DNA from 4 places in the Enterobacter bugandensis genome. Region 3 is predicted to be linked to each of the others. Evidence: predicted binding sites of a transcription regulator. Region 3 holds the regulator's gene; each other region holds the start of a gene.
The links. Region 3 encodes PurR, which represses purine synthesis genes. Its sites were predicted from a motif close to CANGCAAACGTTTGCNTG; they were not measured.
Positions count from the first base shown of each region.

Region 1: raiA (ribosome-associated translation inhibitor RaiA) is a predicted target of PurR. The motif match lies at 5,369-5,386, and genes of this name have one in related genera.
Region 2: carA (glutamine-hydrolyzing carbamoyl-phosphate synthase small subunit) is a predicted target of PurR. The motif match lies at 3,341-3,358, and genes of this name have one in related genera.
Region 4: purE (5-(carboxyamino)imidazole ribonucleotide mutase) is a predicted target of PurR. The motif match lies at 3,871-3,888, and genes of this name have one in related genera.

Region 1 is NZ_LT992502.1:3,590,465-3,598,530, reverse strand. It holds gene DG357_RS17330 (DUF2799 domain-containing protein) at 1-164, opposite strand, end outside; gene aroF (3-deoxy-7-phosphoheptulonate synthase AroF) at 378-1,448, shown strand; gene tyrA (bifunctional chorismate mutase/prephenate dehydrogenase) at 1,459-2,580, shown strand; gene DG357_RS17315 (SMP-30/gluconolactonase/LRE family protein) at 2,641-3,513, shown strand; gene pheA (bifunctional chorismate mutase/prephenate dehydratase) at 3,510-4,670, opposite strand; Phe leader region at 4,701-4,826, opposite strand; gene pheL (pheA operon leader peptide PheL) at 4,778-4,825, opposite strand; gene raiA (ribosome-associated translation inhibitor RaiA) at 4,930-5,271, opposite strand; gene bamD (outer membrane protein assembly factor BamD) at 5,540-6,277, opposite strand; gene rluD (23S rRNA pseudouridine(1911/1915/1917) synthase RluD) at 6,409-7,389, shown strand; gene yfiH (purine nucleoside phosphorylase YfiH) at 7,386-8,066, shown strand, end outside.
Region 2 is NZ_LT992502.1:740,854-748,919, forward strand. It holds gene ileS (isoleucine--tRNA ligase) at 1-136, shown strand, start outside; gene lspA (signal peptidase II) at 136-636, shown strand; gene fkpB (FKBP-type peptidyl-prolyl cis-trans isomerase) at 694-1,143, shown strand; gene ispH (4-hydroxy-3-methylbut-2-enyl diphosphate reductase) at 1,145-2,095, shown strand; gene dapB (4-hydroxy-tetrahydrodipicolinate reductase) at 2,301-3,122, shown strand; gene carA (glutamine-hydrolyzing carbamoyl-phosphate synthase small subunit) at 3,577-4,725, shown strand; gene carB (carbamoyl-phosphate synthase large subunit) at 4,744-7,968, shown strand.
Region 3 is NZ_LT992502.1:2,007,883-2,015,948, reverse strand. It holds gene gloA (lactoylglutathione lyase) at 1-293, shown strand, start outside; gene rnt (ribonuclease T) at 389-1,039, shown strand; gene grxD (monothiol glutaredoxin 4) at 1,084-1,431, opposite strand; gene DG357_RS09880 (C40 family peptidase) at 1,770-2,543, shown strand; gene sodB (superoxide dismutase [Fe]) at 2,666-3,247, shown strand; gene DG357_RS09870 (MFS transporter) at 3,285-4,451, opposite strand; gene cydH (cytochrome bd-I oxidase subunit CydH) at 4,615-4,704, opposite strand; gene purR (HTH-type transcriptional repressor PurR) at 5,002-6,027, shown strand; gene punR (DNA-binding transcriptional activator PunR) at 6,045-6,956, opposite strand; gene punC (purine nucleoside transporter PunC) at 7,071-8,066, shown strand, end outside.
Region 4 is NZ_LT992502.1:1,183,199-1,191,264, forward strand. It holds gene DG357_RS05660 (porin) at 1-949, shown strand, start outside; gene mnmH (tRNA 2-selenouridine(34) synthase MnmH) at 1,072-2,142, opposite strand; gene purK (5-(carboxyamino)imidazole ribonucleotide synthase) at 2,227-3,294, opposite strand; gene purE (5-(carboxyamino)imidazole ribonucleotide mutase) at 3,291-3,800, opposite strand; gene lpxH (UDP-2,3-diacylglucosamine diphosphatase) at 3,920-4,642, opposite strand; gene ppiB (peptidylprolyl isomerase B) at 4,646-5,140, opposite strand; gene cysS (cysteine--tRNA ligase) at 5,316-6,701, shown strand; gene DG357_RS05700 (metal-dependent hydrolase) at 6,744-7,265, opposite strand; gene malI (Mal regulon transcriptional regulator MalI) at 7,339-8,066, opposite strand, start outside.

The DNA of each region.
Region 1 (8,066 bases), 1.6 Mb from region 3:
CTATCGGCCAGGGTCTGGTTATCTTTAACCGGCAGGCCATTTATGGCGTCTTCTTTACCCGCGCTGAACCAGTCCGGGCTCGTCCAGTTGGGCTGGAAAGTGTAAGGATTAATCTGACAGCCCGATAAAAACAGCGACAGCAGGACGAAAGCAATCGATCGCATAACCCTTCTCCTTTTTCTTCAGCATAGCCTGGCGGAAGAAATTTAGAGTGTAATTTAAAGTTTACGATTTTAGCGGCTGATTTTTGCCTTTATTGTGCGACTGTAAACTAATGTGTACGTATTTTGGATTGAAATGTTTACTTTTTATGGTATCGTGGTTTCACCTCACTGAGGAAAACAACTATCGCAAACGAGCTTTACAGGATCGCTATCATGCAAAAAGACGCGCTGAACAACGTACATATCACTGACGAACAGGTTTTGATTACCCCGGATCAACTGAAAGCGGAGTTTCCGCTGAGCGCCGCGCAGGAGGCTCAGATCGAGCACTCTCGCCAGACCATTTCTGACATTATCGCTGGCCGCGATCCGCGCCTGCTGGTGGTTTGTGGTCCTTGCTCTATTCACGATCCTGAAACCGCCATTGAGTATGCGCGTCGATTTAAAGCATTAGCGGAGGAGGTCAGCGATAGCCTCTACCTGGTGATGCGCGTCTATTTTGAAAAGCCACGCACGACGGTTGGCTGGAAAGGATTGATCAACGATCCGCACATGGATGGCTCGTTTGATGTGGAAGCAGGCCTGAAGATTGCGCGTCGCCTGCTGGTGGAGCTGGTCAGCATGGGGCTGCCGCTGGCAACCGAAGCGCTGGATCCAAACAGCCCGCAATACCTGGGCGATCTGTTTAGCTGGTCCGCAATTGGTGCGCGTACGACTGAATCGCAAACCCACCGTGAGATGGCGTCTGGCCTGTCGATGCCGGTTGGCTTCAAAAATGGTACCGATGGCAGCCTGGCGACGGCGATCAACGCCATGCGCGCCGCCGCCATGCCGCACCGCTTTGTTGGGATCAACCAGGCGGGCCAGGTGTGCCTGCTGCAAACGCAGGGCAACCCGGACGGTCATGTGATCCTGCGCGGCGGTAAAGCGCCAAACTACAGCCCGGCGGACGTGGCGCAGTGTGAAAAAGAGATGGAACAGGCGGGACTGCGTCCGGCACTGATGGTAGATTGCAGTCATGGTAATTCGAATAAAGATTACCGTCGCCAGCCAGCGGTTGCGGAATCCGTGGTCGCACAGATCAAAGACGGAAACCGTTCGATTATCGGCCTGATGATTGAGAGCAACATTCATGAAGGTAATCAGTCATCAGAACAGCCGCGCAGCGCGATGAAGCACGGCGTCTCCGTGACGGATGCCTGCATCAGCTGGGAAACCACCGATGCGCTGCTGCGTGAGATCCATAAAGATTTAAGCGGCCAGCTGGCGACGCGTCTGGCTTAAGAGGGTAGTTATGGTTGCTGAATTGACCGCACTGCGCGATCAAATTGATGAAGTGGATAAGGCGCTGCTGGACCTGCTGGCGCGCCGTATGGCGCTTGTTGCCGAAGTCGGTGAGGTGAAAAGCAAATACGGCCTGCCGATTTACGTCCCGGAGCGCGAAGCCTCAATGCTGGCCTCCCGTCGTAAAGAGGCGCAGGCGCTGGGCGTTTCGCCGGATTTGATTGAAGATGTTCTGCGTCGCGTGATGCGGGAATCCTATTCCAGCGAAAACGACAAGGGCTTTAAAACCCTCTGTCCGTCCCTGCGTCCGGTGGTGATTGTTGGCGGAGCAGGGCAGATGGGGCGTCTGTTCGAGAAAATGCTGACGCTTTCTGGCTATCAGGTGCGCATTCTGGAAAAAGAGGATTGGGCACAAGCACCGGAACTGATGAAAGATGCCGGAATGGTTATCGTCAGCGTGCCGATCCACGTGACGGAGCAGATCATCGGGAAGCTTCCTCCTTTACCAAAAGACTGCATTCTGGTGGATCTGGCTTCCGTTAAAAACGGTCCTCTGCAGGCGATGCTGGCTGCGCATACGGGCCCGGTGCTCGGGCTGCACCCGATGTTTGGCCCGGACAGCGGCAGCCTGGCGAAGCAGGTGGTGGTTTACTGCGACGGCCGTCAGCCGGAAGCCTATCAATGGTTCCTGGAACAGATTCAGGTCTGGGGCGCGAGGCTGCACCGCATCAGCGCGGTCGAGCACGATCAGAACATGGCGTTCATTCAGGCGCTGCGCCACTTTGCGACCTTTGCCTACGGCCTGCATCTGGCTGAAGAGAACGTGCAGCTTGAACAGTTGCTGGCGCTCTCTTCACCGATCTATCGTCTTGAGCTGGCGATGGTCGGGCGTCTGTTTGCGCAGGATCCCCAGCTTTACGCCGACATCATCATGTCGTCTGAAAATAACCTGGCGCTGATCAAGCGCTACTATCAACGCTTTGGCGAAGCCATTACGCTGCTGGAGCACGGAGACAAGCAGGCGTTTATCGATAGCTTCCGCAAAGTGGAGCACTGGTTCGGCGATTACGCCACGCGTTTCCAGAGTGAAAGCCGCACGCTGTTGCGCCAGGCAAATGACAGTCGCCAGTAATCCAATGATGTATATACTGAAAGCCAGCAATGCTGGCTTTTTTCATTTTGGGGAACTGTCATGGCTGAACCGCAGCTGCTGTTGAACTACACCGGGCATCTGCCCGAATGCCCGACGTGGAGCGCAGAAGAAAATGCGCTTTACTGGGCGGATATTCTGGAAGGGGAGATCCACCGCTACCACCTGCCGACGGCGGAACATACCGTGCTCTCTTTCCACGAGGAGGTCGGCTGTTTCGCGCTGCGCGAGCAGGGTGGTTTTATCGTTGCGATGCGCACGGGCATCTGGCTAACCGATAAACACGGACTGCTGCGCCGCAAGGTGTGTGATAACCCCTCAAACCCGCAGCTCGCACGTTTTAATGATGGGGGCACCGACCATCAGGGCCGGTTCTATGCGGGCACGTTCTGGGGGCCGGGAGATTACAACGGCGCGCTGCTGATGCGCATCGACAACGACCTGACGCCGAAGGTGATCCAGTGCGATATCCACGGGCACAACGGCCTGGCGTTTAGCCCGGATAAGCAGTGGATGTTTACCTCAGACACGCCCAACGGTGTGATCTTCCGTACCCCGCTTGATGAACAGGGTGAACCCGGCAGGCGTGAGGTGTTTCGTCAGTTTAAAGAGGGCGAGGGGATACCGGACGGTGCGGCGATGGATGTGGAAGGCTGCTACTGGAGCGCGCAGTTTGACGGCTGGCGTATCGCGCGTTTTTCTCCACAAGGGGAGCAACTGGAAGAATACCGCATGCCGGTGCGTTGCCCGACGATGGTCTGCTTTGGCGGCGATGATATGAAAACGCTGTTCATTACCACCACGCGGGAAAATATGGATGCGGAGGAGGTGGCGAAGTATCCGCTTTCCGGAGCCGTCTTCACCCTGCCGGTTAATGTGGCAGGGATGAAGAAAAGCCGTTTTATCGAATGCTAGCTTGGATCGACCGGGACGACGTTTTCGCTCGGATAGCAGCCCAGCACTTTCATTGAACGGGTAATTTCACCCAGTTCGCGCAGGGCTTTCTGCATGGATGCAGATTCCAGGTTGGCCTGGATATCGAGGTAAAACATCTCTTCCCATGGATTACCGTGGATTGGGCGTGATTCCAGCCTGGTCATGATCAAATTGTGGTTGCGCAGCACCAGCAGGGCTTCTACCAGCGCGCCCGCCTGCTGGCCGGTCGCCATCAGCAGCGTGGTTTTCGCCGGCACCTGGTCTGACACGTTGATTGCCTTGCGGGCCAGCACCACGAAGCGGGTGATGTTTTGCGTCTGGTTAGCAAGATTGCGTTCCAGAACCTGTAAGCCATACAGCGCGCCGCCCGCTTCGCTGCCGAGCGCAGCAACGGTTGGGGAGTTAGCTTGCGCTACTTTTTCCATTGCCGCCGAGGTGCTTTCGGTGTACTCAATTTTCCAGTTCGGATAGCGGTTCAGGAACTGGCTACACTGCTGGAAAGGCTGCGGATGGCTGTACACGGTTTCGATCGTGTTCAGGTCCGTTGAACCGGAGACCAGCACGCAGTGATCGATAGGGATCGTCAGCTCGCCGACCAGCGACAGGCTGGTGTGCTGCAGTAAATCGTAGACGTCGTTAATGGCGCCGGAACTGGTGTTTTCAATCGGCACCACGGCGTAATCCGCCTGGCCGGTCTCAACCTGGTTAAAAATATCGGCGAATTTTGCGCAGCCGCTCTCAATAAACTCTTCAAAATGACGTGCGGCATACTGGCGTGCGGCCAGATGAGAGTAGGAGCCTTTAGGCCCGAGGAAGGCGATGCGCGCCGAGTGTGGGTTGGTTTTATTGAGATGCTGCTGGAGTAGCGCTTGCTGGGTTAGAACGGAATCTTCGATGATGAGCTGGAACAGCCGGGTGATGTAATGGGCATCGAGGTGATGCGCTTTACCGAGCTGGATGAGACGCTCCAGCAGATCGCGCTCGCGGTCGATATCACGCACCGGGCGATGGGAGTCCAGCTTGGCTTTGCCCACTTCAACGGCGAGGGCGCGACGTTCGGCCAGCAGCGCCAGTAATTTTTCATCCAGCGCGCTGATTTTTACTCGCAGATCCAGTAACGGGTTTTCCGGTGTCATAGTGTTGCCTGTCTCATTTTATCGTTATCAATAAAAAAGGCCCCCCGGTGTGGGAGGCCTTGTTGTTCGTCTTCGCATTCTTTATCACACGACGAAACGCCTCCCGTTCAGGGGAAGGTAAAAAAGAATGCGAAGAAGAACGGCGTAAGTTTCATAAAGTCATCCTGTGATTGATACCGTTAAAGTACCCGTACTGTTTTCACCCTGTCAATAAAAAACGCGCCCGAAGGCGCGTTGGCGGTACACTCAATTTAAAGGATTACTCTTCTTCAACTTCTTCCGCGAAGCTGGCGTCTTTCACCGACGTTGCGGCGCGACGGGCTTCACCTTTGTGTTGCACTTTATTGAGCTGCCGTTCCAGCTTGTTGATCAAATCGTTAATAGCGGTGTACATATCCTCATGTTTTGCGCTGGCGACCAGATGGCCGTTTGGAGTATTGATAGTTGCGTCAGCGATGAAACCCTGGGGCTCCTTGGACAGGATGATATGTGGATTAATCAAATGTGTTTGCCATTTATCAAGTTTGGCGAGACGGTCTGCGACGTGCTGGCGAATTGCCGGAGTAATTTCCATTTGTTTACTGGTAATGTTCATTGTCATAAATTTTACCTCTTGTCTTTCCGTCTTGGTGATTCCAGCATACCCGACCTAATGTCAAAATGTGTGATTTAGATCACGTTATTTTGTCGGTTTTTGTCAGGGAATCTTTTTTGTGAGGCAGGGCAGGAAGAGATGAGATTTACCTTGTGGAAGGTACGAATTACGGTCATAGTTGACGGGATGTGTTGAGGCTAAAGCGCTTCAGCGGATGTCTGAATTGAATAAAAAAACGGCAGCCTTCGGGCTGCCGTTTTGCATTGAAGCGATATCACGTGTTGCTGCTGTTCGCGGCGATGATTTTCGCCACTTTTTCAGCCTGAGCTGTCATCTGCATCTGACGGTAAGCATTTTCCATCAGCTTCAGGCCGTCACGCGTAGCCTGAGTATCCGGATAATCACGCAGCATACCTTCTACGCGGTTAACCACAGCAACCCATGCGCCACGGCGGGTATAGTATTCCGCAACGGAGTACTCATATTTCGCCAGACGATCTTTCAGGAACACCAGACGTTTGGTCGCGTCGGTCACGTACTGGCTGTTTGGATAGCCGCGCACCAGCTTGGAGAAGTCATTGAAGGCGTCGCGCGCATGCTGCGGGTCACGGTCGGAGCGATCTACGCCGAAGAAGCCCTGCAGGGCGCTGTCGTCCAGCGCCATGTTGGTCAGGCCGCGCATGTACATGACGTAGTCGATGTTAGGATGAGTCGGGTTCAGACGCATGAAACGATCGATAGTTGCCTGAGCCAGCGGCAGATCGGCATTTTTGTAGTAGGCGTAGATAAGATCTAACTGTACCTGCTGCGAATACGGACCAAATGGATAGCGATTATCCAACGCTTCCAGTTGCGTTATCGCCTGTTTCCAGTTACCGTCCTGCAACTTTTGTTGTGCAGTCGCATAGATTTCATTCGGCGGATTGTCAGGGACCTGTTCATTCGAACCGGAGCAGCCCACCAAAGCCAGGCTCAACGTGGCCGCTGCCACCAGATATTTCATGCGCGTCATGACGTTTTGACTTTCCTCAAATGTTTGTCCGGGAGAAACTCTGTTCCTGCTCCCGATTAAGACCAGCTACAATAGCACACTATATTAAACGGCAAAGCCGTAAAACCCAACGTTAAACAAAGAAGCAGTTTATGGCACAACGAGTAGAACTCACCGCAACAGTCTCCGAAAATCAGCTCGGTCAACGCTTAGATCAGGCTTTGGCCGAATTGTTCCCTGATTATTCGCGTTCACGTATAAAAGAATGGATCCTTGACCAGCGCGTGCTGGTAAACGGCAAGATCTGGGACAAACCAAAAGAGAAAGTGTTTGGTGGGGAAGCTGTTGCCATCAATGCTGAAATCGAAGAGGAAATCCGCTTCGAGCCGCAGGATATCCCATTGGACATCGTCTATGAAGATGATGACATTCTGGTGATCAACAAGCCGCGCGACCTGGTTGTTCATCCGGGCGCAGGGAATCCAGACGGTACGGTACTTAACGCACTTCTTCATTATTATCCGCCGATTGCGGATGTCCCACGTGCAGGCATCGTTCACCGTCTGGATAAAGACACCACCGGTCTGATGGTGGTGGCGAAGACCGTTCCCGCTCAGACCCGTCTGGTGGAGTCGCTGCAGCTGCGTGAGATTACTCGCGAATATGAAGCGGTGGCGATTGGACACATGACCGCTGGCGGCACGGTAGAAGAGCCGATCAGCCGTCACCCGACGAAACGTACCCATATGTCGGTGCATCCGATGGGTAAACCGGCGGTGACGCACTATCGCATTATGGAGCATTTCCGTATTCATACCCGCCTGCGCCTGCGCCTGGAAACCGGTCGTACTCACCAGATCCGCGTTCACATGGCGCACATTACCCATCCGCTGGTGGGGGATCAGGTGTACGGCGGTCGTCCGCGTCCGCCAAAAGGCGCGTCGGATGAGTTCATCAGCGTACTGCGTAAATTCGATCGTCAGGCGCTGCATGCGACCATGCTGCGTCTTTATCACCCGATCAGTGGTATTCAGATGGAATGGCATGCGCCTATCCCGCAGGATATGGTGGAACTCATTGATGCCATGCGTGCCGATTTCGAAGAACATAAGGATCAAGTGGACTGGTTATGACCAAACTGATTGTCCCGGAGTGGCCGCTGCCTGCAGGCGTGGCCGCCTGTAGTTCGACCCGTATTGGCGGCGTGAGCCAGGGCGCGTGGGAGTCTTTAAACCTCGGCGCGCACTGCGGCGACAGCCTGGAACACGTTGAAGAGAACCGCACGCGTCTGTTTGCTGCGGGAAATCTGCCGTCGAAGCCGGTTTGGCTGGAGCAGGTTCACGGCAAAGCGGTACTGAAGCTGACGGGAGAACCTTACGCTTCCAAACGCGCCGATGCTTCTTACAGTAATACGCCGGGTACGGTTTGTGCCGTAATGACCGCCGATTGTCTGCCGGTTCTGTTTTGTAACCGTGCCGGTACGGAGGTGGCAGCAGCGCACGCGGGCTGGCGTGGCTTATGCGAGGGCGTGCTGGAAGAGACCGTCGCCTGCTTCAATGATGATCCCGCCAATATCATGGCCTGGCTAGGTCCGGCGATTGGCCCTCGTGCTTTTGAAGTGGGGCCGGAGGTTCGCGAAGCATTCATGGAAAAAGATCCGCAAGCCATTGAGGCCTTCCTGCCTGCCGGGGAAAAATATCTGGCGGATATTTACCAGCTTGCCCGCCAGCGTCTGAATAATATTGGCGTATCGCAGATCTTCGGCGGCGATCGCTGTACGTTCACCGAAAAGGGTGATTTTTTCTCCTAT
Region 2 (8,066 bases), 1.3 Mb from region 3:
CAAAGCCGAAGGTGAGAAGTGCCCGCGCTGCTGGCATTACACTACCGATATCGGCCAGGTGGCGGAACACGCAGACATCTGCGGACGCTGTGTAAGCAACGTCGCCGGTGACGGCGAAAAACGTAAGTTTGCCTGATGAGTAAAACTCTCTGTTCAACAGGACTGCGCTGGCTGTGGCTGGTTGTGGTGGTGCTGATTATCGATCTGGGCAGCAAGTTCCTGATCCTCCAGAATTTCGCTCTGGGGGAGACGGTTTCGCTGTTCCCGTCGCTTAACCTGCACTATGCGCGCAACTACGGCGCGGCGTTTAGCTTCCTTGCCGACAGCGGTGGCTGGCAGCGCTGGTTCTTCGCGGGTATCGCTCTCGGTATCTGCGTGGTACTGGCTGTGCTGATGTACCGCTCGAAGGCCACGCAAAAGCTGAATAACATCGCCTACGCGCTGATCATTGGCGGCGCGCTGGGCAACCTGTTTGACCGCCTGTGGCACGGCTTTGTGGTCGATATGATTGACTTCTACGTCGGCGACTGGCACTTCGCGACCTTTAACCTGGCCGACACCGCCATCTGCATCGGTGCGGCGTTAATCGTGCTGGAAGGCTTCTTGCCTAAACCCGCAGCGAAAGAGCAGGCGTAATTGTCAATGCCGGGTGATGCGCTGCGCCACCCGGCACAACATTAAAGAGCAATGTGTATGTCTAAATCCGTACAGAGCAACAGCGCGGTTCTCGTTCACTTCACGCTGAAGCTGGATGACGGCTCCACGGCTGAATCCACCCGCAATAACGGCAAACCTGCCCTGTTTCGTCTCGGCGATACCTCCCTGTCTGAAGGTCTTGAGCAGCAGCTCCTGGGCCTGAAAGAGGGTGAGAAAAAAGCGTTCTCGCTGGAGCCGGATGCCGCGTTTGGCGTGCCAAGCCCGGACCTGATTCAGTATTTCTCGCGCCGCGAGTTTATGGACGCGGGCGAACCGGAAATCGGGGCGATTATGCTCTTTACCGCTATGGACGGCAGCGAAATGCCTGGCGTGATCCGCGAGATTAACGGCGACTCTATTACCGTTGACTTCAACCATCCGCTTGCCGGGCGTACCGTTCATTTTGATGTTGAAGTGCTGGAGATCGATCCGGCACTGGAGGCCTGAAATGCAGATCCTGTTGGCTAACCCGCGCGGCTTCTGCGCCGGTGTAGACCGCGCTATCAGCATTGTTGAAAACGCGCTGGAGATTTACGGCGCGCCGATTTACGTGCGTCACGAAGTGGTGCATAACCGCTATGTGGTGGACAGCCTGCGCGAGCGCGGGGCGATTTTCATCGAGCAGATCAGCGAAGTGCCGGACGGCGCGATCCTGATCTTCTCCGCGCACGGCGTCTCTCAGGCGGTCCGTAACGAAGCGAAAAGCCGCGATCTGACCGTATTCGATGCCACCTGTCCATTAGTGACAAAAGTGCATATGGAAGTGGCGCGCGCCAGCCGTCGCGGTGAAGAGTCGATTCTGATTGGCCACGCCGGTCACCCGGAAGTTGAAGGCACCATGGGCCAGTACAGCAACCCGGAAGGGGGAATGTACCTGGTGGAGTCGCCGGAAGATGTCCTGACGCTGAACGTGAAAAACGAAGCGCGTCTGTCGTTTATGACCCAGACCACGCTCTCCGTAGACGACACCTCAGACGTGATTGACGCCCTGCGCCAGCGCTTCCCGAAAATCGTCGGGCCGCGTAAGGATGATATCTGCTACGCCACCACTAACCGTCAGGAAGCGGTGCGCGCGCTGGCTGAACAGGCGGACGTGGTGCTGGTTGTCGGCTCTAAAAACTCCTCTAACTCCAACCGTCTGGCCGAACTGGCGCAGCGTATGGGGAAAGCGGCGTTTTTAATCGACGACGCGACGGACATCCAGGAAGCGTGGGTGAAAAATGCGGCCTGCGTTGGCGTTACCGCAGGCGCTTCCGCGCCGGATATCCTGGTGCAGAACGTGATTGCTCGTCTGCAGGAGCTGGGCGGGGGCGAAGCGGTTCCGCTGGAAGGACGCGAAGAGAATATCGTCTTCGAAGTGCCGAAAGAGCTGCGTATCGACGCCCGCGAAGTTGAATAATTTCTTTTCTGATGAAAGGCCAGCACCTCCTGTGCTGGCCTTTTTTTTGCCCCGGACTTTATCGTGACGACAAAATCATGTCTTTTACTGATATCTGAGTCGGTTTCACGTTAAATTCTAATTATTGGTGTTTTCAGTTGGCAGCCTTTACGAAGGCTGGTTAATCTGAAAACGGTTTACATCATTTTAACGTAAGAGAATAACTATGCATGATGCACAGATCCGTGTCGCCATTGCGGGCGCGGGTGGACGTATGGGTCGCCAGCTGATTCAGGCGGCAATACAAATGGATGGCGTGGCACTCGGCGCGGCGCTGGAGCGTGAAGGTTCATCCCTGCTGGGATCCGATGCGGGTGAACTGGCCGGCGCGGGCAAGACAGGTGTTACCGTTCAGAGCAGCCTTGATGCGGTGAAAGATGACTTTGACGTGTTCATCGACTTTACCCGTCCCGAAGGCACCCTGTCTCACCTGGCGTTTTGCCGCCAGCACGGTAAAGGGATGGTGATTGGCACTACCGGCTTCGATGATGCGGGTAAACAGGCCATTCAGGATGCAGCTACCGACATTGCGATTGTCTTTGCCGCGAACTTTAGCGTAGGCGTTAACGTCATGCTGAAGCTGCTGGAAAAAGCGGCGAAGGTGATGGGCGACTACACCGACATTGAGATTATTGAAGCGCACCACCGCCATAAAGTTGATGCTCCATCAGGCACGGCGCTGGCGATGGGCGAAGCGATTGCTTATGCAATGGATAAAGATTTAAAAGACATCGCGGTCTATTCCCGTGAAGGGCATACCGGAGAACGCGTGCCGGGCACCATTGGTTTCGCAACCGTCCGGGCGGGCGATATCATCGGCGAACACACGGCGATGTTCGCCGATATTGGCGAACGTGTTGAGATTACGCACAAAGCGTCAAGCCGCATGACGTTCGCCAATGGCGCAGTACGCTCCGCATTGTGGCTGAAATCGAAAGAAAAGGGTCTTTTTGATATGCGAGATGTGCTGGATCTCAACAATTTGTAAGCTTTATTACCCATCGTGATGTGGTTATTGCAGTCGTAATGTATTGATTGCATAGGGCAATAATTTATTGCCCTCTTATTTTATTTGTTTTAAATGGATTTTGATTGTTAATGGTCATAAATCTGAGTTTTATGCCATTATTATGTGAATTGAATGTAAATTTTGACCATTTGGTCCACTTTTTGTCGCTCGCATCTCTTAAATTCCATAAAACCTACCGCGCAAGCGTTTTCCAGGATGATTTACCTGATCTTTTTGCCCATTAAATCCCATTCAAGCCGCCAGTCCTGCAAAAGAATAAACAAAATATCCGTTTTAAGTTGACTTTTACCCACCAAATCTCCAGAATGCCGCCGTTTGCCAAAAATCCGCTGGCAACACATTTGCATTGATCTATGACATAGTCATGAATTAATATGCAAATAAAGTGAGTGAATATTCTCTGGAGGGTGGTTTGATTAAGTCAGCGCTATTGGTTCTGGAAGACGGAACCCAGTTTATCGGTCGGGCCATAGGGGCAACGGGTTCGGCGGTTGGGGAAGTCGTTTTCAATACTTCAATGACCGGTTATCAAGAAATCCTCACTGATCCTTCCTATTCTCGCCAAATCGTTACTCTTACTTATCCTCATATCGGCAATGTCGGCACCAATGCGGCTGACGAAGAATCCTCTCAGGTACATGCGCAAGGCCTGGTCATTCGCGACCTGCCGCTGATTGCCAGCAACTTCCGCAACACTGAAGACCTCTCTTCTTACCTGAAGCGCCATAACATCGTGGCGATTGCCGATATCGATACCCGTAAGTTAACGCGTCTGCTGCGCGAGAAGGGTGCACAGAACGGCTGCATCATCGCGGGTGATAACCTCGATGCGACGCTGGCGCTGGAAAAAGCGAAAGCCTTCCCGGGCCTGAACGGTATGGACCTCGCGAAAGAAGTGACTACCGCCGAAGCCTACAGCTGGACGCAGGGGAGCTGGACGCTGGAAGGCGACCTGCCGGAAGCGAAAAAAGAGAACGAACTGCCGTTCCACGTGGTGGCCTATGATTTTGGTGCCAAGCGCAACATCCTGCGCATGCTGGTTGACCGCGGCTGCCGCCTGACGGTGGTACCGGCGAAAACCTCCGCTGAAGAGGTGCTTAAGATGAACCCGGACGGCATCTTCCTCTCTAACGGCCCAGGCGACCCGGCACCGTGCGATTACGCTATCGACGCCATCAAGTCCTTCCTGGAAACCGACATCCCGGTATTCGGCATCTGCCTCGGCCATCAGCTGCTGGCGCTGGCGAGCGGTGCGAACACCGTCAAGATGAAGTTCGGCCACCACGGTGGTAACCACCCGGTGAAAGACATTGATAACAATACGGTGATGATTACCGCGCAGAACCACGGTTTCGCCGTCGATGAAGCCTCTATGCCAGCTAACCTGCGCGTGACGCACAAATCACTGTTCGATGGCACCCTGCAGGGTATCCACCGTACCGATAAGCCAGCGTTCAGCTTCCAGGGCCACCCGGAAGCCAGCCCGGGCCCGCACGACGCCGCGCCGCTGTTCGATCACTTCATCGAACTTATCGAGCAATACCGTAAGACCGCTAAATAATCAGGAGCCGAGAAGACCATGCCAAAACGTACAGACATAAAAAGCATCCTGATCCTTGGCGCTGGACCGATCGTCATCGGCCAGGCCTGCGAATTCGACTACTCCGGCGCGCAGGCGTGTAAAGCGCTGCGCGAAGAGGGTTACCGCGTTATCCTGGTTAACTCTAACCCGGCGACCATCATGACTGACCCGGAAATGGCGGATGCCACCTACATCGAGCCGATTCACTGGGAAGTGGTGCGTAAAATCATCGAAAAAGAGCGCCCGGACGCGGTGCTGCCAACCATGGGCGGCCAGACGGCGCTGAACTGCGCGCTGGAGCTGGAGCGTCAGGGCGTGCTGGCAGAATTTGGCGTCACCATGATTGGTGCGACCGCCGACGCGATTGATAAAGCCGAAGACCGTCGCCGCTTTGACGTGGCGATGAAGAAAATCGGCCTCGACACCGCGCGTTCCGGTATTGCGCATAACATGGAAGAGGCGCTGGCCGTTGCGGCTGAAGTGGGCTATCCGTGCATCATCCGTCCATCGTTCACCATGGGCGGCACCGGTGGCGGTATCGCCTACAACCGCGAAGAGTTCGAAGAGATTTGCGAGCGCGGTCTGGATCTCTCCCCAACCAAAGAGCTGCTGATTGATGAATCGCTGATTGGCTGGAAAGAGTACGAGATGGAAGTGGTGCGTGATAAAAACGACAACTGCATCATCGTCTGCTCCATCGAAAACTTCGATGCGATGGGTATCCACACCGGCGACTCCATCACCGTTGCGCCAGCCCAGACGCTGACCGACAAAGAGTATCAAATCATGCGTAACGCCTCGATGGCGGTACTGCGTGAAATCGGCGTGGAAACCGGCGGCTCTAACGTGCAGTTCTCCGTTAACCCGAAAACCGGCCGTCTGATTGTTATCGAAATGAACCCGCGCGTGTCCCGCTCCTCCGCGCTGGCCTCCAAAGCCACCGGCTTCCCGATTGCGAAAGTGGCGGCGAAGCTGGCAGTGGGTTACACCCTCGACGAGCTGATGAACGACATCACCGGTGGCCGCACGCCTGCGTCCTTCGAGCCGTCCATCGACTACGTTGTGACTAAAATTCCTCGCTTTAACTTCGAGAAATTCGCGGGCGCGAACGACCGTCTGACGACCCAGATGAAATCTGTGGGTGAAGTGATGGCGATTGGCCGCACGCAGCAGGAATCCCTGCAAAAAGCGCTGCGCGGTCTGGAAGTGGGCGCCACCGGCTTTGACCCGAAAGTGAGCCTGGACGACCCGGAAGCGCTGACCAAAATCCGCCGCGAGCTGAAAGACGCGGGCGCAGAGCGTATCTGGTACATCGCCGATGCCTTCCGCGCGGGCCTGTCCGTCGACGGCGTATTTAACCTGACCAACATCGACCGCTGGTTCCTGGTGCAGATTGAAGAGCTGGTGCGTCTGGAAGAGAAAGTGGCGGAGCTGGGTATCAACGGCCTGGACGCAGACTTCCTGCGCATGCTGAAGCGTAAAGGCTTCGCAGATGCGCGTCTGGCTAAGCTGGCGGGCGTGCGCGAAGCGGAAATCCGCAAGCTGCGCGACCAGTATGACCTGCACCCGGTTTACAAGCGCGTGGACACCTGCGCGGCCGAGTTCTCGACCGATACCGCGTACATGTACTCCACCTATGAAGACGAGTGCGAAGCGAACCCGTCCGTCGACCGCGACAAGATTATGGTGCTGGGCGGCGGTCCAAACCGTATCGGCCAGGGCATCGAGTTCGACTACTGCTGCGTACACGCCTCGCTGGCGCTGCGCGAAGACGGGTACGAGACCATCATGGTCAACTGTAACCCGGAAACCGTTTCTACCGACTACGACACCTCTGACCGTCTCTACTTCGAGCCGGTTACCCTGGAAGACGTGCTGGAAATCGTGCGCATCGAGAAGCCAAAAGGCGTTATCGTGCAGTACGGCGGTCAGACCCCGCTGAAGCTGGCGCGCGCGCTGGAAGCGGCAGGCGTACCGGTTATCGGTACCAGCCCGGACGCGATTGACCGCGCGGAAGATCGTGAGCGTTTCCAGCAGGCGGTTGACCGTCTGAAGCTGAAGCAGCCGGCGAACGCCACGGTGACCGCCATTGAAATGGCCGTTGAGAAGGCGAAGGAGATTGGTTACCCGCTGGTGGTGCGTCCTTCCTACGTCCTGGGCGGCCGCGCGATGGAAATCGTCTACGACGAAGCCGACCTGCGTCGCTACTTCCAGACGGCGGTGAGCGTTTCCAACGATGCGCCAGTACTGCTTGACCGCTTCCTCGACGACGCGGTTGAGGTGGACGTTGACGCCATCTGCGACGGCGAAATGGTGCTGATTGGCGGCATCATGGAGCACATCGAGCAGGCGGGCGTGCACTCCGGCGACTCCGCCTGTTCTCTGCCGGCCTACACGCTGAGCCAGGAAATTCAGGACGTGATGCGCCAGCAGGTGCAGAAGCTGGCCTTTGAGTTGCAGGTTCGTGGCCTGATGAACGTTCAGTTCGCGGTGAAAGACAACGAAGTTTATCTGATTGAAGTCAACCCGCGTGCGGCGCGTACCGTACCGTTCGTCTCTAAAGCGACCGGTATTCCGCTGGCGAAAGTGGCGGCGCGCGTGATGGCTGGCCAGACGCTGGCTCAGCAGGGCGTGACAAAAGAGATCATCCCGCCGTATTACTCGGTGAAAGAGGTGGTGCTGCCGTTCAACAAATTCCCGGGCGTTGACCCGCTGTTAGGGCCAGAAATGCGTTCAACCGGGGAAGTGATGGGCGTGGGCCGCACCTTCGCAGAAGCGTTTGCCAAGGCGCAGCTGGGCAGCAGCTCAACCATGAGAAAATCGGGCCGTGCGCTGCTCTCCGTTCGCGAAGGCGATAAAGAGCGCGTGGTTGACCTGGCCGCCAAGCTGCTGAAACAGGGCTTCGAGCTGGACGCAACCCACGGTACGGCGATTGTGCTGGGTGAAGCCGGTATTAACCCGCGTCTGGTGAACAAGGTGCATGAAGGTCGTCCGCACATTCAGGATCGTATCAAGAATGGCGAATATACCTACATCATCAACACCACCGCAGGACGCCAGGCGATTGAAGACTCCAAGCTGATTCGCCGCAGCGCGCTGCAATACAAAGTGCACTACGACACCACCCTGAACGGCGGTTTCGCAACAGCGATGGCGCTGAATGCGGATGCCACCGAAAAGGTGATTTCGGTGCAGGAAATGCACGCGCAGATTAGCAAGTAACCCCCATTGCCCGGTACCGTTCGGTTACCGGGCAATTTTCTCATCTTAAGAACCTTCTGGTTTTTCATCCGCTTTCAGTCAGTTAGCCTAAAATAGTT
Region 3 (8,066 bases):
ACTCGCTGGCGTTCGTGGGTTACGGCCCGGAAACGGATGAAGCGGTCATTGAACTGACCTACAACTGGGGCGTGGACAGCTATGAGCTGGGCACCGCCTACGGCCATATCGCGCTGGAAGTGGATAACGCGGCCGAGGCGTGTGAACGCATTCGCAGCAACGGCGGTAACGTCACGCGCGAAGCCGGCCCGGTAAAAGGCGGCACCACCGTTATTGCCTTTGTAGAAGATCCGGACGGTTACAAGATCGAGCTGATTGAAGCCAAAGACGCGGGTCGCGGTCTGGGCAACTGATCCTTCAGGGCGCAACATGCGCCCGTAGTTTTACTGCATCACCCTGCAAAATTTGCCATAATGCGCACTGCTTTTTCCCCTTGTAAGAGACCCTGATGTCCGATAACGCTCAATTTAGCGGTCTGTGCGACCGTTTTCGTGGTTTTTATCCCGTTGTCATTGATGTAGAAACAGCCGGATTTAACGCTAAAACCGATGCGCTGCTCGAAATTGCCGCCATCACGCTGAAGATGGATGAACAGGGCTGGCTTACACCGGACACCACGCTGCATTTCCACATTGAACCTTTCGAAGGGGCAAACTTACAGCCGGAGGCGCTGGCGTTTAACGGTATCGATCCGCATAACCCGCTGCGTGGTGCAGTCAGTGAATATGATGCGCTGCACGCCATATTTAAAATGGTGCGTAAAGGCATTAAAGAGAGCAACTGCAGCCGCGCCATCATGGTAGCCCATAACGCCACCTTTGATCACAGCTTTACCATGGCCGCAGCCGAACGCGCATCGCTCAAACGCAACCCTTTCCACCCTTTCGTGACCTTCGACACCGCCGCGCTAAGCGGCCTGGCGCTGGGACAAACGGTTTTATCCAAAGCCTGCATTACGGCGGGTATACCGTTTGACGGTACCCAGGCGCACTCCGCCTTATACGATACGGAGCGCACCGCAGAGCTATTCTGTGAGATCGTCAACCGCTGGAAGCGTCTGGGCGGCTGGCCGCTGCCGATGGGCGACAGTGAAGAATAAAAAAAAGCGACCTCTTCAGGTCGCTTTTTTATTAACGCAGAAAATTATTCAGCGTCCGGTTCTTCCGTTTTGTACTTCGCCGCCGTCTCTTTGATCAGCTGCTGCAGTTCGCCGCGCTGATACATCTCAATCAGGATATCGCAGCCGCCCACCAGCTCGCCGTCTACCCACAGCTGCGGGAAGGTCGGCCAGTTAGCGTATTTTGGCAGCTCAGCGCGGATGTCCGGGTTCTGCAGGATATCAACGTAAGCAAAACGCTCACCACAGGCTGACAGCGCCTGAACCGCTTGCGCGGAGAAGCCGCAGCTTGGCAGCTTCGGAGAACCTTTCATATACAGCAGAATCGGGTTTTCAGCGATCTGGCGCTGGATTTTTTCAATAGTGGTGCTCATGTCTTGCTTCCTTTAACTTCTGTTACGGCAATAGTCTGACATTGTAGCGGGTCAGGCTGGCATCGGAAAATAACATTTTCGTCACGTTTATATATTTTACCCCGACTCCACAAAAGTTGCATTGCAAATGGTGTTTACCCCTTCGCCCGTCAGGGTTTTGCTTAGGGAGTGAACAATTGTGCGTCAGAACGATGAATTTTTTTGCACTTGCTAACGAAACACGTTTTTAGATTGAAAAATGCTATTAACTTCTCGGGTTTTTATGGATTAGAATCGACGGGCTTTGTAAATCACACGCGGGTATTATTGATGACCTGCATATATCAGGGGACTGCCCAGTGGCGCGGATAACTAAAATCTCGATCACGCTCTGTGCTTTACTGTTTACATCACTCACGTTAACGCCAGCGGCAAACGCCTCTCAGCAGGCGCGGCAATCTGCTGTACAAAAAAGCCATCTGGTTAAAGCCACAGAACGTAAGAAAAAAACCAGCAACAAGAACGACAAGAAAAAAACCACCGCTCAGACTAAACAAACCGCTTCCAGCAAGACGAAAACAAAATCTTCCCGCACTACCCGCACCGCCAAAAATAAAGCTTCGCAGACCGCCGCTAACCTCGTTACAGAAAAATGCATTACCCGTAAAGGCCATAAAGCAAAATGCACGAAGGTAACAAAGCTGGCGGATGTGCATAAAGTGCGTGTGCAAAAAGCGCAAAAAACCGCGATGAATAAACTGATGGGGCAGATTGGCAAACCTTATCGTTGGGGCGGCAGTTCGCCGCGTACCGGTTTCGACTGCAGCGGCCTCGTCTATTACGCCTATAAAGATCTGGTTAAATTCCGTATTCCACGTACCGCCAATGAGATGTATCACCTGCGCGATGCGTCACCGGTTAACCGGGGTGAGCTGGAAAACGGCGACCTGGTCTTCTTCCGCACGCAGGGTCGCGGTACGGCTGACCACGTGGGCGTCTACGTCGGCAACGGGAAATTCATCCAGTCTCCGCGCAGCGGTCAGGACATTCAGATCACCTCGCTCAGCGAAGATTACTGGGTACGTCATTACGTCGGCGCGCGTCGCGTCATGACGCCAAAAACCATTCGTTAATCCCTGCCCTGCCGCATCTGCGGCAGGTTAAGTTCCTCTTTTGCATACCCTTTCAATTTGCTAACCTGTCCTTGTTGTCTGTAGGGTTATTGGCAACACAAAATACAATAAGGAGAGAAGCAATGTCGTTCGAATTACCTGCACTACCGTATGCAAAAGACGCCCTGGCACCGCACATTTCTGCGGAAACCCTGGAATACCACTACGGCAAGCATCATCAGACGTACGTCACTAACCTGAACAACCTCATCAAGGGCACCGATTTTGAAGGCAAAACGCTGGAAGAGATCGTTCGCAGCTCAGAGGGTGGCGTTTTTAACAACGCGGCTCAGGTGTGGAACCACACTTTCTACTGGCACTGCCTGGCACCGAATGCCGGTGGCGAACCTGCCGGTGAACTGGCAGCCGCCATCAACGCCGCCTTTGGCAGCTTTGCTGAGTTTAAAGCGAAGTTTACCGATGCCGCCATTAAGAACTTCGGTTCTGGCTGGACGTGGCTGGTAAAAGAGGCGGATGGCAAACTGGCTATCGTGTCCACGTCTAACGCGGGCACCCCGCTGACCACCAGCGCTACGCCGCTGATGACCGTGGACGTGTGGGAACATGCTTACTACATTGATTACCGCAATGCGCGCCCGAACTACCTGGAGCACTTCTGGGCTCTGGTTAACTGGGACTTTGTCGCGAAGAACTTCGCCGCGTAAGAGACACGCAGAAGGGGTAACCCTTCTGCGTTTTTGCTTATTCAGCCGTGCAAACCGCTTCAGGCTGTTTTCGGCCGGACATCATCACCAGCAGCAGGCCGAGCGCGGCAATAATCGCCCCCATCACCGGCACAAAACTGTACCCCAGACCGCCTGAAATCACGGCGCCTCCGGCGGCGGCACCCAGCGCATTGCCGAGGTTGAACGCCCCGATATTCACGGAAGACGAGAGACCCGGCGCCTCATGGGCGACACGCATCACGCGCATCTGCAGCGGCGGCACCACGGCAAAGGTGGCAGCGCCCCAGACAACCATCGCAATCGCCGCGCCGAATTCATTCTGCGCCAGCCACGGGATCGCGACCATAATGACAATCAGCAGGGTTAAAAAGCCCTTCAGCGTGCCGCTCACGGAACGGTCAGCAAATTTCCCGCCGAGATAGTTGCCAATCGAGAAGCCGACGCCAATCAGCACCAGCATCGCGGTAACAAAGAGTGGCGTTGCGTGGGTAATGTCGTGTAAGACCGGCGAAATATAGGTGTAGAGGGTAAACATCGCTCCTGCCCCCAGCACGGTGGTCAGCAGCGCGGAGAGTACCTTCGGGCGCATCAGCACCGACAGCTCTCTGCGTACATCAGGGCGTTCACCCGCACTGCCTTTTGGCAGGGAGAAGAATAACGCCACCATCGCGACCACGCCCAGTCCGGCCGTCGCCAGGAAGGACATCCGCCAGCCAATGACCTCGCCCAGCCAGGTTGCCGCAGGAACACCGCCGATGTTAGCGATGGTCAGCCCCATAAACATGGTGGCCACGGCGCTGGCCTGCTTGTGTTTTGGCACCACGCTTGCGGCCACGACCGAGCCCAGACCAAAGAAGGCACCGTGGTTGAGGCTGGTCAGAATGCGCGACAGCATCAGAGTGGTGTAATCCGGCGAAATGGCCGAAAGCACGTTGCCCAGGGTGAAAATCGCCATCAGGAAAATCAGCGCATTGCGGCGCGCACGGTGCGAAAGCAGAAGCGTCATCAGCGGCGCTCCTACCATCACGCCGATGGCGTAGGCGCTGATTAACATCCCGGCGGCCGGGATCGAGACGTCCACGCCCCGGGCGATAACGGGCAGTAACCCCATCGAGGAGAATTCAGTGGTGCCAATCCCAAAAGCGCCAATCGCCAGGGCCAGCAGGGGAAAATTGATTTTCATGCGTCAACTCCGGATGCCGTGTCATGTGGTGACACAGAACAAAGAAGCGGAAAGCATGACATCAATCACAAAAAATGAGAAGTTAACAAAATGGCAAAAGATTTTTGCCAGAGAAGTAACAATCGGAGCGTTCGGGAGGGAGAAGGCTCTCCCCCCGCGTAAATCAATGCAGCGCAGCCGTCAGGCCAGCCGCCACAATCAGCGCCAGCACAATAACGGTGGTGAACAGCGAAAACTTCAGATCGGAACTCATCAATTTTTCTCCTTTTAATCCCCCCACGAAAAGTGAGCTTGCTCATTTTTGCACAGTTTACGTCAAAAATCTTCCTGGATTTAAGCTGATAAACACTTTACCTCTTCCCCTTTTCATCAAGATAGGCCAAAATTCCACGCTAAATTTATTAGCGTACCGGCCATTGACCCCCTCCTGACGTCCCGTGTCGTTTTCCCGGCGTGCCGCAATTCAAAATTGCGTGATAAGGGTGAGAGAAGGCAAACGTTTACCTTCAAGTTTTTCAGGAGTTTAGGATATGGTCTGGAGTGACATTTAATGGCAACAATTAAAGACGTAGCAAAACGCGCAAACGTTTCCACTACAACCGTATCACATGTAATTAACAAAACCCGTTTTGTGGCGGAAGAGACGCGCAACGCCGTCTGGGCAGCGATCAAAGAGCTGCACTACTCGCCAAGCGCGGTTGCGCGCAGCCTCAAGGTTAATCACACCAAGTCTATTGGTCTGCTGGCGACCAGCAGCGAAGCGGCCTATTTTGCCGAGATCATTGAAGCGGTAGAAAAAAACTGCTTCCAGAAAGGCTATACCCTGATTCTCGGCAACGCCTGGAACAGCATTGAAAAACAGCGCGCCTACCTGTCGATGATGGCGCAAAAGCGCGTGGACGGCCTGCTGGTGATGTGTTCAGAGTACCCGGAATCCGTGCTGTCGATGCTGGAAGAGTATCGCCATATCCCTATGGTGGTGATGGACTGGGGCGAAGCGCGCGCCGACTTCACCGACTCCGTTATCGATAACGCCTTCGAAGGCGGTTACATGGCGGGCCGTTATCTGATCGAACGCGGCCACCGCGAGATTGGCGTGATCCCGGGTCCGCTGGAACGCAACACCGGCGCGGGCCGCCTGGCCGGTTTTATGAAAGCGATGGAAGAAGCGCTAATCACCGTGCCGGAAAACTGGATCGTGCAGGGCGACTTTGAGCCGGAATCAGGCTACCGCGCGATGCAGCAGATCGTCTCCCAGCCGCACCGTCCAACCGCCGTTTTCTGCGGGGGCGATATCATGGCGATGGGCGCCCTCTGTGCGGCCGACGAGCTGGGTCTGCGCGTACCGCAGGACATCTCCGTGATCGGGTATGACAACGTGCGCAACGCGCGCTTCTTCACGCCAGCGTTGACCACCATTCACCAGCCGAAAGATTCGCTGGGTGAAACCGCCTTCAATATGCTGCTGGACAGGATCGTCAACAAGCGTGAAGAGTCGCAGTCCATTGAAGTTCATCCTCGCCTCATCGAACGCCGTTCCGTTGCGGATGGCCCGTTCCGCGACTACCGTCGTTAATCTCATTGCGGAGCCAGTCAGTCTGGCTCCCGCAGCCACTCCCGGTTAAGCGTTTCGCTGTCCCCCAGATAGTCCAGCAGCCAGGCCATCGCCGGCGAGACATCATTTTGTTGCCAGGTGAGGCAGCAGGCCGCATCCGGGAACGGATTCTCCAGCGTTAGCTCAACCCACTCACCGGTGTCGATTCGCGGACGTGCAAAATGGGCGGGCACCATGCCTACGCAGAGCCCGGCGCTGAGGCACGTCGCCGACGATCCCCAGTCAGGGGCGACAACCCGCCGCTGGTTGTCCAGCAGCCAGGTAATTCGCTTCGGCAGCGAGCGGGAGGTATCTTCCAGCACCAGCGACGGCCAGCTGCGCAGCGTATCATCGCTCAGCGGCACTTCCGTCGCCGCCAGCGGATGATCGCTTGCCACCACGCATTTCCAGCTCAGCATCCCCATATCGCGAAAGGCGTAACGTCCCCCGACCGGGATCGCCTGGGTCGCGCCAATCGCCATCTCTACCCTGCCGTCCGCCAGCGCATCCCAGACGCCGTTGAACACCTCCTGCGAGACCCGCAGTTCTACGTCAGAGAAATGCCGATAAAAATCGACAATCATCTGCCGGGTGCGCTCGGGCTTAACGATATTATCCACCGCAATGGAAAGGTGCCCCCGCCAGCCGTTCGCGATCTGCTGGCACTGCTCGCGGGTGATCTGCATTTTTTTGATAACAGAACGTCCTTCCTTCAAAAACCACGCCCCTGCGGGCGTTAATTCAACATCACGATGCCGCCGTTCAAACAGCGGTACCGCCAGCCACTCCTCAAGCTGTCGCACCGTATAGCTGATGGCTGAAGGGACGCGGTGCAACTCCTGCGCCGCTCCGCTAAAGCTGCCGTTACGCGCGACAGCATCGACCACTTCAAGAGAATAATCGGACCACATTTTCTGCCTGCAAAAAATTTGAATGCACCCGCCAAATATTAGCGTTTCACAAGCGGCTTTGCACTCCCTACACTCAGCGCCAACATATACCTGCCTCCTCAGGAGAATAAAACAGTGCAACCCAGGAAAGGTTTTTTAGTCTGGCTCGGCGGCTTAAGCGTGCTGGGCTTTTTGGCCACCGATATGTACCTGCCGGCGTTTGCCGCCATGCAGGAAGATTTGCAAACCCCTGCTGCCGCCATCAGCGCCAGCCTGAGCCTGTTCCTGGCCGGTTTTGCCTTCGCGCAGCTGCTCTGGGGACCGCTTTCGGATCGCTTTGGGCGTAAACCGGTGCTGCTGCTGGGGCTGGCCATTTTTGCCGTGGGCTGCCTGGGGATGCTATGGGTGCGCGATGCCACCTGGCTGCTGGTGCTGCGGTTTGTTCAGGCGGTCGGCGTCTGTGCCGCGGCCGTGACCTGGCAGGCGCTGGTCACCGATTACTATCCGGCGAACCGCACTAACCGTATTTTCGCCACCATCATGCCGCTGGTAGGGCTCTCACCGGCCCTCGCCCCGCTGCTGGGAAGCTGGATCCTCGCGCACTTTGACTGGCAGGCCATCTTTGCCACACTGTTTGCCATCACGCTGGTGCTGATGCTGCCGGCGTTCGCCCTCAAGCCCGCGCATAAAAAAGAGGCGCACGCAGACGCGAAGCCGATTACCTTCACCTCCCTGCTGAGCGCGAAAGCGTATCGCGGCAACGTTCTGATCTATGCCGCCTGCTCGGCGAGCTTCTTCGCGTGGCTGACCGGCTCGCCGTTTATTCTGCACGATATGGGCTATAGCCCGGCGGCCATTGGCCTGAGCTACGTTCCGCAGACCATCGCGTTCCTGGTGGGCGGGTACGGCTGTCGCGCGGCGCTGCAAAAATGGGAAGGCCAGCAGATGCTGCCGTGGCTGCTGGTGCTCTATGCGCTGAGCGTCATTGGCACCTGGGCCGTTGGGTTTATTCCGGGCGCGGGTCTGGCCGAAATATTGATTCCATTCTGCGTGATGGCCATCGCGAACGGGGCGATCTACCCTATCGTTGTGGCGCAGGCGCTGCGTCCGTTCCCGCAGGCGACAGGCCGT
Region 4 (8,066 bases), 820 kb from region 3:
CTACAAGCGTAACGGCTTTGACGGCGGTACCCGCTTCCGTTTCGCGGCAGACTACTACCTGTTCGATGACATCAGTTGGATCAGCTACTACGAGCTGGGGGTGAACATTCCGGCGCAGTTTAACTGGGATAACCACTACGCCGACGGCGCGCACGACACCTCACGCCGTATGCTCTACACCGGCCTGAAGAGCGATACCTGGGGTACGCTGACCTTCGGCCAGCAGAACAGCGTGTACTACGATGTGGTGGGCGCGAAAACCGATATCTGGGACTACGACATGATCGGCCAGGCGCCGGGTAACGGGATCAATGGCGACTACGACGGCTCTTACCGTTCACGCCAGATGCTGAAATATAAGAAAACCGTGGGCGATGCGGACATCTATGCATCCTACCTGTTTGAAGACAGCGAATACCTGCCGGGCAACGGCCTGCGCTACAAGCGTAAAGGCGGCGGCTCACTGGGTATCGATTACCACCTGACCACCGATCTGACCTGGGGCGCTGCGTGGAACTACACCCGCGCGGACATGCGTAACCCGGACAACGGCGACAGCAAATCCTACGACCAGAATATTGTCGGTACCGCGCTGAGCTGGACGCCGGACAACTGGACCTTCTCCGCTGGCGGCGGCTGGTACCAGAACTTCCTGACCACCAAAAAAGTGTCTGTTAACGACTACTTTGCGGGCGACGCGTGGGGTATTGAATACTTCGCAGGGTACAAATTCCCAATCGGTCAGTACGCGGTGAAATCCATCCAGCCTTACTTCATGGGTGACCGCATCGAGTACGTGAACGGCCGTAACTACCAGCGCATCGACAACGGCGTGGGTATCAGCTTCCAGCTGGATTACGGTTTCCGCGTGGATTACGAACACGTGTTCACCTCCAGCACCGACAACCTGGGCGACATGAACCTGGTGCGTCTGCGTTACGACTTCTAAGATGTCATGTAGGGTGCGGCCTGATGCCCTCACCCTGACCCTCTCCCACGGGGAGAGGGAAAAAACATTAAAAACGGCAACCCAGGTTGCCGTTTTGCTTTTACCTCGCCACCCGGCTTTTTTTAGCGATTAAGCCACTCGGCAATTTCTGCGAACGTCCCGCGATAGACAATCTTCTCCGCTTTCTTCTCCAGCTGATAGCCGTACATCGGGTCGTAATAGTCCTTCAGCAGCGGTACAAGCCAGCTGAAGTGCGCGTCGGTGCTGCCCGTTCGCTGTTGTTCGGCAAGGGCCGCGTCCAGCAGCGCCGTAAATTCCGCAAAACGCTGTAGCCCAAGCCGACGGCGAATGGCAAACAGGCCGTGGTGCAGGTACTCGCTGTACTCCTTCCAGCCCGCCTCCTCACCGTACGCGGCAGAAAAATCCGCCCACATGTGGTCAAAATACTCTTCGCGCAGGCGCTCAAGTCGGGTTTCAAACGGGTCTTCGACGACAACGATAGGGGCGTCAACCATGCGGTCGCGCAGGCACTCCGGCAGGTGGTTGGAGCCAATCATCCGGCCCTCGTCCTCCAGCACCCAGCGCGCGGCGTCTTTTTTCAATAGCTCAACCGCAAGGTGATTCTCGAAGCTCGCCTGGGAAAGCTGCGGCGTAAGCGTGCGGCCAAACGACGAGCCGCGATGGTGCGCCAGCCCTTCCAGATCGATGCCCTGCGCGTGCTGCTTCACCAGCAGCGTTTTACCGTTGCCGGTACAGCCGCCAATAAGCACCATCGGCTTTTGCGACTGCTCAATGGTGGCCTGAATCGCCGTCTGGCGCAGGGCCTTATAGCCGCCGCGGATCAGCGGGTAGTCGATGCCAGCCTCTTTCAGCCAGGCCTGAGAGATATGCGAGCGCTGACCGCCACGCGCACAGCAGAGATAGCCCTCGGGGTGCGCAAGGCTGGCTTCGCGCCAGGCGTTAATGCGCGCCTCCCGCGTCTCGCCGCTCACCAGGCTATGGCCGAGCGCCAGCGCGGCGTCGGGTCCCTGGCGCTTATAGCAGGTACCGACGGCGGCACGCTCGTCGTCGTTCATTAAGGGCAGGTTGAGTGCGGCGGGCATCGCACCCTGGGCAAATTCGATCGGCGCGCGAACGTCGATTAAAGGGGTATCAGACGCGAGGATCGCGCGATAGTCCGTTCCATCGTTCATGGTGATTCCAGAAGAAAACTCAGCAGCAATGGGCGGGGATTGTACGCCGGGGAAGGGGAAGGTCAACTCCCCGGCGCAGATGTCTTACTTGAGCTTTGACTGTGCCCAGACAATTCCGCTCGCGTATTCTGGCGGCAGGAGAGGAACGATCGCCTCCAGGGTGGCGCTCAGGCGGTCGGTATCGCTGTCGTTCAGGTTGAGATGACCCACTTTACGACCCGCGCGAACCTCTTTGTCATACCAGTGCAGATGCACCAGCGGCAGCTTCAGCCAGTCGTAGTTCAGATCGGTCCCGATCAGGTTGATCATCACCGACGGGCTGTTAACAACGGGCTGTGGCAGCGGCAGGTCGGTGATGGCGCGCAGGTGCAGTTCGAACTGGCTGATGGAGGCGCCGTTTTGCGTCCAGTGGCCGCTGTTGTGCACGCGCGGCGCCAGCTCGTTGATCAGCAGGCCCGACGGCGTGACGAAGCACTCCATCGCCATCACGCCCACGTAGCCCAGCTCGTGCATGATGGCAGAAAGCATCTCTTCCGCCTGCGCCTGCTGGTCGGCATTGGCGTGCGGGAAGGCGACGCTGGTGCGCAGAATGCCGTCCTGATGCAGGTTATGCGTCAGCGGGTAAAACACCGTGCGGCCATCGTGCCCGCGGGCGCCTACCAGCGACACTTCGCCGCTAAAGTTGATGCCCTGCTCAACGATGCACTCGCCGTAGCAGTCGTCCGGCAGTTCGGCGGTGTCGCCTGCGCGCAGGCGCCACTGGCCGCGGCCGTCGTAGCCACCCACGCGGCGCTTCACAATCGCCAGCTCGCCCAGCATGGCGAAGACGTCATTCCACTCGCTTTTATCAGACAGGAGCTGCCACGGGGCGGTTGCGAGGCCCAGCTTGTCGAACAGCTGCTTCTGCGTCAGACGGTCGGCAATGATCGGGAACACGTCGCGGTTCACAAAGGCGTTATGGCGCGCCAGCTCGCGGGTCAGGGCGGTTTCCGGCCAGCGTTCAATTTCGGCGGTGATCACGCTCTGATGGAACGGCACCGCTTCCGGCTCGGCGTCCAGCCCGACGGGCCAGACGGCAATCCCCAACGGTTCGCCAGCCTGACGCAGCATGCGGCCCAGCTGGCCGTTGCCGAGGACGCAAACCTGCTTCATGCCGCACCCCGCGGGTCCGGGTTATCCAGCACCTCGTCGGTCTGGGCTTTACGCCACTCCGCCAGACGCTGGTGTAAATCTTTGTCGTGCGTTGCAAGAATTTGCGCGGCCAGCAGGGCGGCGTTCGCCGCGCCCGCTTTGCCAATTGCCAGCGTGCCGACAGGAATACCGCGCGGCATCTGGACGATGGAGTAGAGGCTATCGACACCGCTTAACGCGGCGCTTTGAACAGGGACGCCCAGAACCGGCACCAGCGTTTTGGCGGCAATCATGCCCGGCAGATGTGCTGCGCCGCCCGCACCGGCAATAATCACCTCATACCCGTTCTCTTCGGCGCTTTCGGCGAAGCTGAACAGTTTGTCCGGCGTACGGTGTGCGGAAACCACTTCAACGTGGTGCGGAACATTCAGGATTTCAAAGATTTCGGCGGCGAACTGCATGGTAGCCCAGTCGCTTTTGGACCCCATCACGATGGCGACACGCGCCGGATTATTGCGGGAAGACATGCGTCTTAAAACTCCTGTGGTGCGAAACACACTGCTTTCGAGGGCACAGAGAATAGCATGTTATACGGGCAAGGAAAACGGTTGCGTGGCTGAGAAATAAGCGAAACGACGAGAAAACGTTAAAACGGAAAAGCGATCAGTTCGACACCTTCCGGGGTGACTTTGACCATCGAACCCTCAGTGTGCCATGCGCCCAATACCACGCGATGGGCCGGTTCACCGTTGGCGCTCAGAGAATGCACGTCAGGGCGATGGGTATGACCGTGGATCAGCCACTGAACGCCATGCTTTTCCATCACGCTCACCACAGCTTGCGGGTTGACGTCCATGATGGTCAGGGATTTGCTGCTGTTGGCGGCTTTGCTGCCCGCACGCATTCTGGCGGCGATGCGGTTGCGGATAAACAGCGGCAGGGCAAGGAACACCTTCTGGATCCACGGGGTGTGGACCTTGGCGCGAAACGCCAGATAGCCGGTATCGTCAGTGCAGAGCGTGTCGCCGTGCATGATGAGTACCTTGCGGCCATAGAGATCGAGCACCTGTTCTTCCGGCAGCAGCGTCATACCGCTTTCGCGGGCATAGCGCTTACCGAGCAGGAAATCACGGTTGCCGTGAATGAAGTAGCAGGGGACGCCGGAATCTACCAGCGTTTTAATGGCGGCAGCCATTTCACGATGCAGCGGGTTAGGGTCGTCGTCGCCAATCCAGGCTTCAAACAGATCGCCCAGGATGTACAGCGCATCGGCGCTTTTCGCTTCACCGCGTAAAAAACGCAGAAAACCGGCGGTTATCGCCGGTTCTTCTGTTTGCAGATGCAGATCCGCAATAAAGAGTGTCGCCACGAATTACTCGCTGACGGTCACGCTTGTAATCACAACGTCTTCTTTAGGAACGTCCTGGTGCATGCCGCTGCGGCCGGTAGAGACGGCTTTGATCTTGTCGACCACGTCCATACCTTCAACCACTTCTGCGAACACGCAGTAGCCCCAGCCCTGCAGGCTTTCGCCGGAGAAGTTCAGGAAGTCGTTATCCGCTACGTTGATGAAGAACTGCGCGGTGGCAGAGTGAGGCGCCTGAGTACGGGCCATTGCCAGCGTACCGCGGGTGTTTTTCAGGCCGTTGTTCGCTTCGTTTTTGATCGCCTCTTTGGTCTCTTTCTGGCGCATGCCAGGCTCGAAACCGCCGCCCTGGATCATAAAGCCGTTGATCACGCGGTGGAAAATAGTGTTGTTGTAGAAACCTTCGCGACAGTAGTCCAGGAAGTTTTTAACTGTTTCAGGCGCTTTGTCATCAAAGGTCTTGATTACGATATCGCCATGATTAGTGTGGAAAGTAACCATTTTTGCATCCTGTTCCGTTATTGTGGTACGTCGACCCGCCTTCGGGTCATATATAGGGGCTTGTTATAGCATAACCACAGGACGCGATCACCTTGCATTGTGTGCTGATCCTATTCCGAATTATGGGTATTATATGGAACAAACAACTCACACACGTGTTTACATGGAATCTTCGATGTTAAAAATCTTTAATACAATGACGCGCCAGAAAGAGGAATTTAAACCTATCCATGCCGGGGAAGTCGGCATGTACGTGTGTGGTATTACGGTTTACGATCTCTGTCATATCGGCCATGGCCGTACCTTTGTCGCGTTCGACGTGGTCTCTCGCTACCTGCGCTTCCTGGGCTATAACCTGAAGTACGTGCGTAACATCACCGACATCGACGACAAAATCATCAAGCGCGCTAATGAAAACGGCGAAAGCTTTGTTGCGCTGGTGGATCGCATGATTGTTGAGATGCACAAAGATTTTGATGCCCTCAATATTCTGCGTCCGGACAGCGAGCCGCGTGCGACCCACCATATCCACGAAATTATCGAGATCACCGAAAAGCTGATCGAACGCGGTCATGCGTACGTAGCGGAAAACGGCGACGTGATGTTCTCCGTGCCGACGGACCCAACCTACGGCGCGCTTTCCCGTCAGGATCTGGACCAGCTGCAGGCCGGCGCGCGCGTGGACGTGGTTGACGTGAAGCGTAACCCGATGGACTTCGTGCTGTGGAAGATGTCCAAAGAGGGTGAACCGAGCTGGCCATCCCCGTGGGGCGAAGGCCGTCCGGGCTGGCACATTGAATGTTCAGCGATGAACTGCAAGCAGCTGGGCAACCATTTCGACATTCACGGCGGCGGTTCGGATCTGATGTTCCCGCACCACGAAAACGAAATTGCGCAGTCCACCTGCGCCCACGGCGGCGAGTACGTTAACTACTGGATGCACTCCGGGATGGTGATGGTTGACCGCGAGAAGATGTCGAAATCGCTGGGCAACTTCTTCACCGTGCGCGACGTGCTGAAGTATTACGACGCGGAAACCGTGCGCTACTTCCTGATGTCTGGCCACTATCGTAGCCAGCTGAACTACAGCGAAGAGAACCTGAAGCAGGCGCGCTCGGCGCTGGAGCGTCTGTACACCGCGCTGCGTGGCACCGACAAATCTGTGCCTGCGGCGGGCGGCGAAGCGTTCGAAGCGCGCTTCGTTGAGGTGATGAACGATGATTTCAACACCCCGGAAGCCTACTCCGTACTGTTCGACATGGCGCGCGAAGTGAACCGCCTGAAGTCAGAGGACATGGCAGCGGCGAATGCGCTGGCATCTCATCTGCGTAAGCTCTCTTCCGTGCTCGGCCTGCTGGAGCAGGAGCCGGACGCGTTCCTGCAGAGCGGCGCGCAGGCGGACGACGGTGAAGTGGCGGAAATTGAAGCGCTGATCAAGGCGCGTCTGGAAGCGCGTCAGGCGAAGGACTGGGCGGCGGCAGATGCGGCGCGTAACCGTCTGACCGAGATGGGCATTATTCTGGAAGACGGCCCGCAGGGGACGACCTGGCGTCGTAAGTAAGTCTGTAACGCCCGGTGGCGCTAACGCTTACCGGGCCTACTTTTACCTTCTTTTCCACCACAACATCCCTATCAGCACCACCCCCGGCAGCCACACCCACAGCAGTTCCGAGATAATGACCTCATGCCCGTACGGCGTGGCGTAGCGCGACAGCGCAAACGGCGCGACCTTGATCACCTGCCACGGCGCAAAGAAGCGCTCGTCTGACCACGGCCACAGCCAGCCGACGCCTTTTCCGCCGGTGGTAACGGAATCCAGCAGGCTGTGCGACAGCAGTGAAACGGTTAAGAACAGCCAGCAGCGCGTCAGGCTGGCCCGGAACCATCGTCGGCCAATCAGCACGCAGAGTATCGGTACCGCAAAGGCAAACAGCAGCGAATGGGTAAAGCCGCGGTGGCCGAAAATATTCCCGTAGGCGACGCCGAATTTGAACGCCAGCACGTCGGCGTCCGGCAGCATGGCGAGCACGATCCCGGCAAACAGCAGGCGGGGAGGGATGACTTTCGTTCCCAGACCTAAGCCCAGGCAAAGGGGAACAGCAGCGTGAGTGATAACGGTAGGCATTGCAATTATCCATGGCAAATCACAGCAATATAGCAGCGAATCCGCTGCAGCAAACCTGTGTCAAATTCTGATTTTACGCCGACTCGCGGGCGATAAGCTGCCCGGACAGCGTAATGCGCTGGGTTTGCAGATCCGGCTCCTTCAGCTTGCGGATAATCAGCCCCGCCGCCTGTCGTCCGGTTTCATCGCTGGCCGAAGAGACGTAGGTGAAGGAAGGGGAGGTGAGGTTGACGTGGAGCATATCTTCAAAACCGATCAGCGCCACCTGCTGGGTCAGGAACACGTCTTTCCCCACGGTGCGGCCCACCTGATGAATGCCGGAAATGGAGCCGATCATCGCATCCGGGGAGTGGCAAAGCAGGGCGGTGATGGAGCTGTTTTTCTCCAGCAGCTGGCGCGTTGCCATCGCGGCGGCCTGGGTGTCGTCGCTGCAGGCCGGTGAATAATCATCGCGCCAGACCAGCCCGTTTTGCGTCATCGCGCTGCGAAAGCCGAGCAGGCGCTGCTCGCGGATAAGACAGCCCTCGCGCCCGCCAATGTAGGCGATCGTGCGGTGTCCGCGTTCGATAAGATAGCGTGCGGCCAGGTTCGCCGCCTGGCGATTATCGCGCATGACCAGATTGCATTTTTCGTCCAGCAGAGACTGAGAGACCGCCACCAGCGGCAGCGGGCACTGGCGGATCTGCTCCGGTAAAGCAGCGTTACGGGTGTCAGACGCCAGATAAATAACGCCCGCGACGCCCTGCTGCTTAAACGACAGCAGGGTCCGTTCCAGATGTTCCTGGTCGTTCAGCGGCTGGC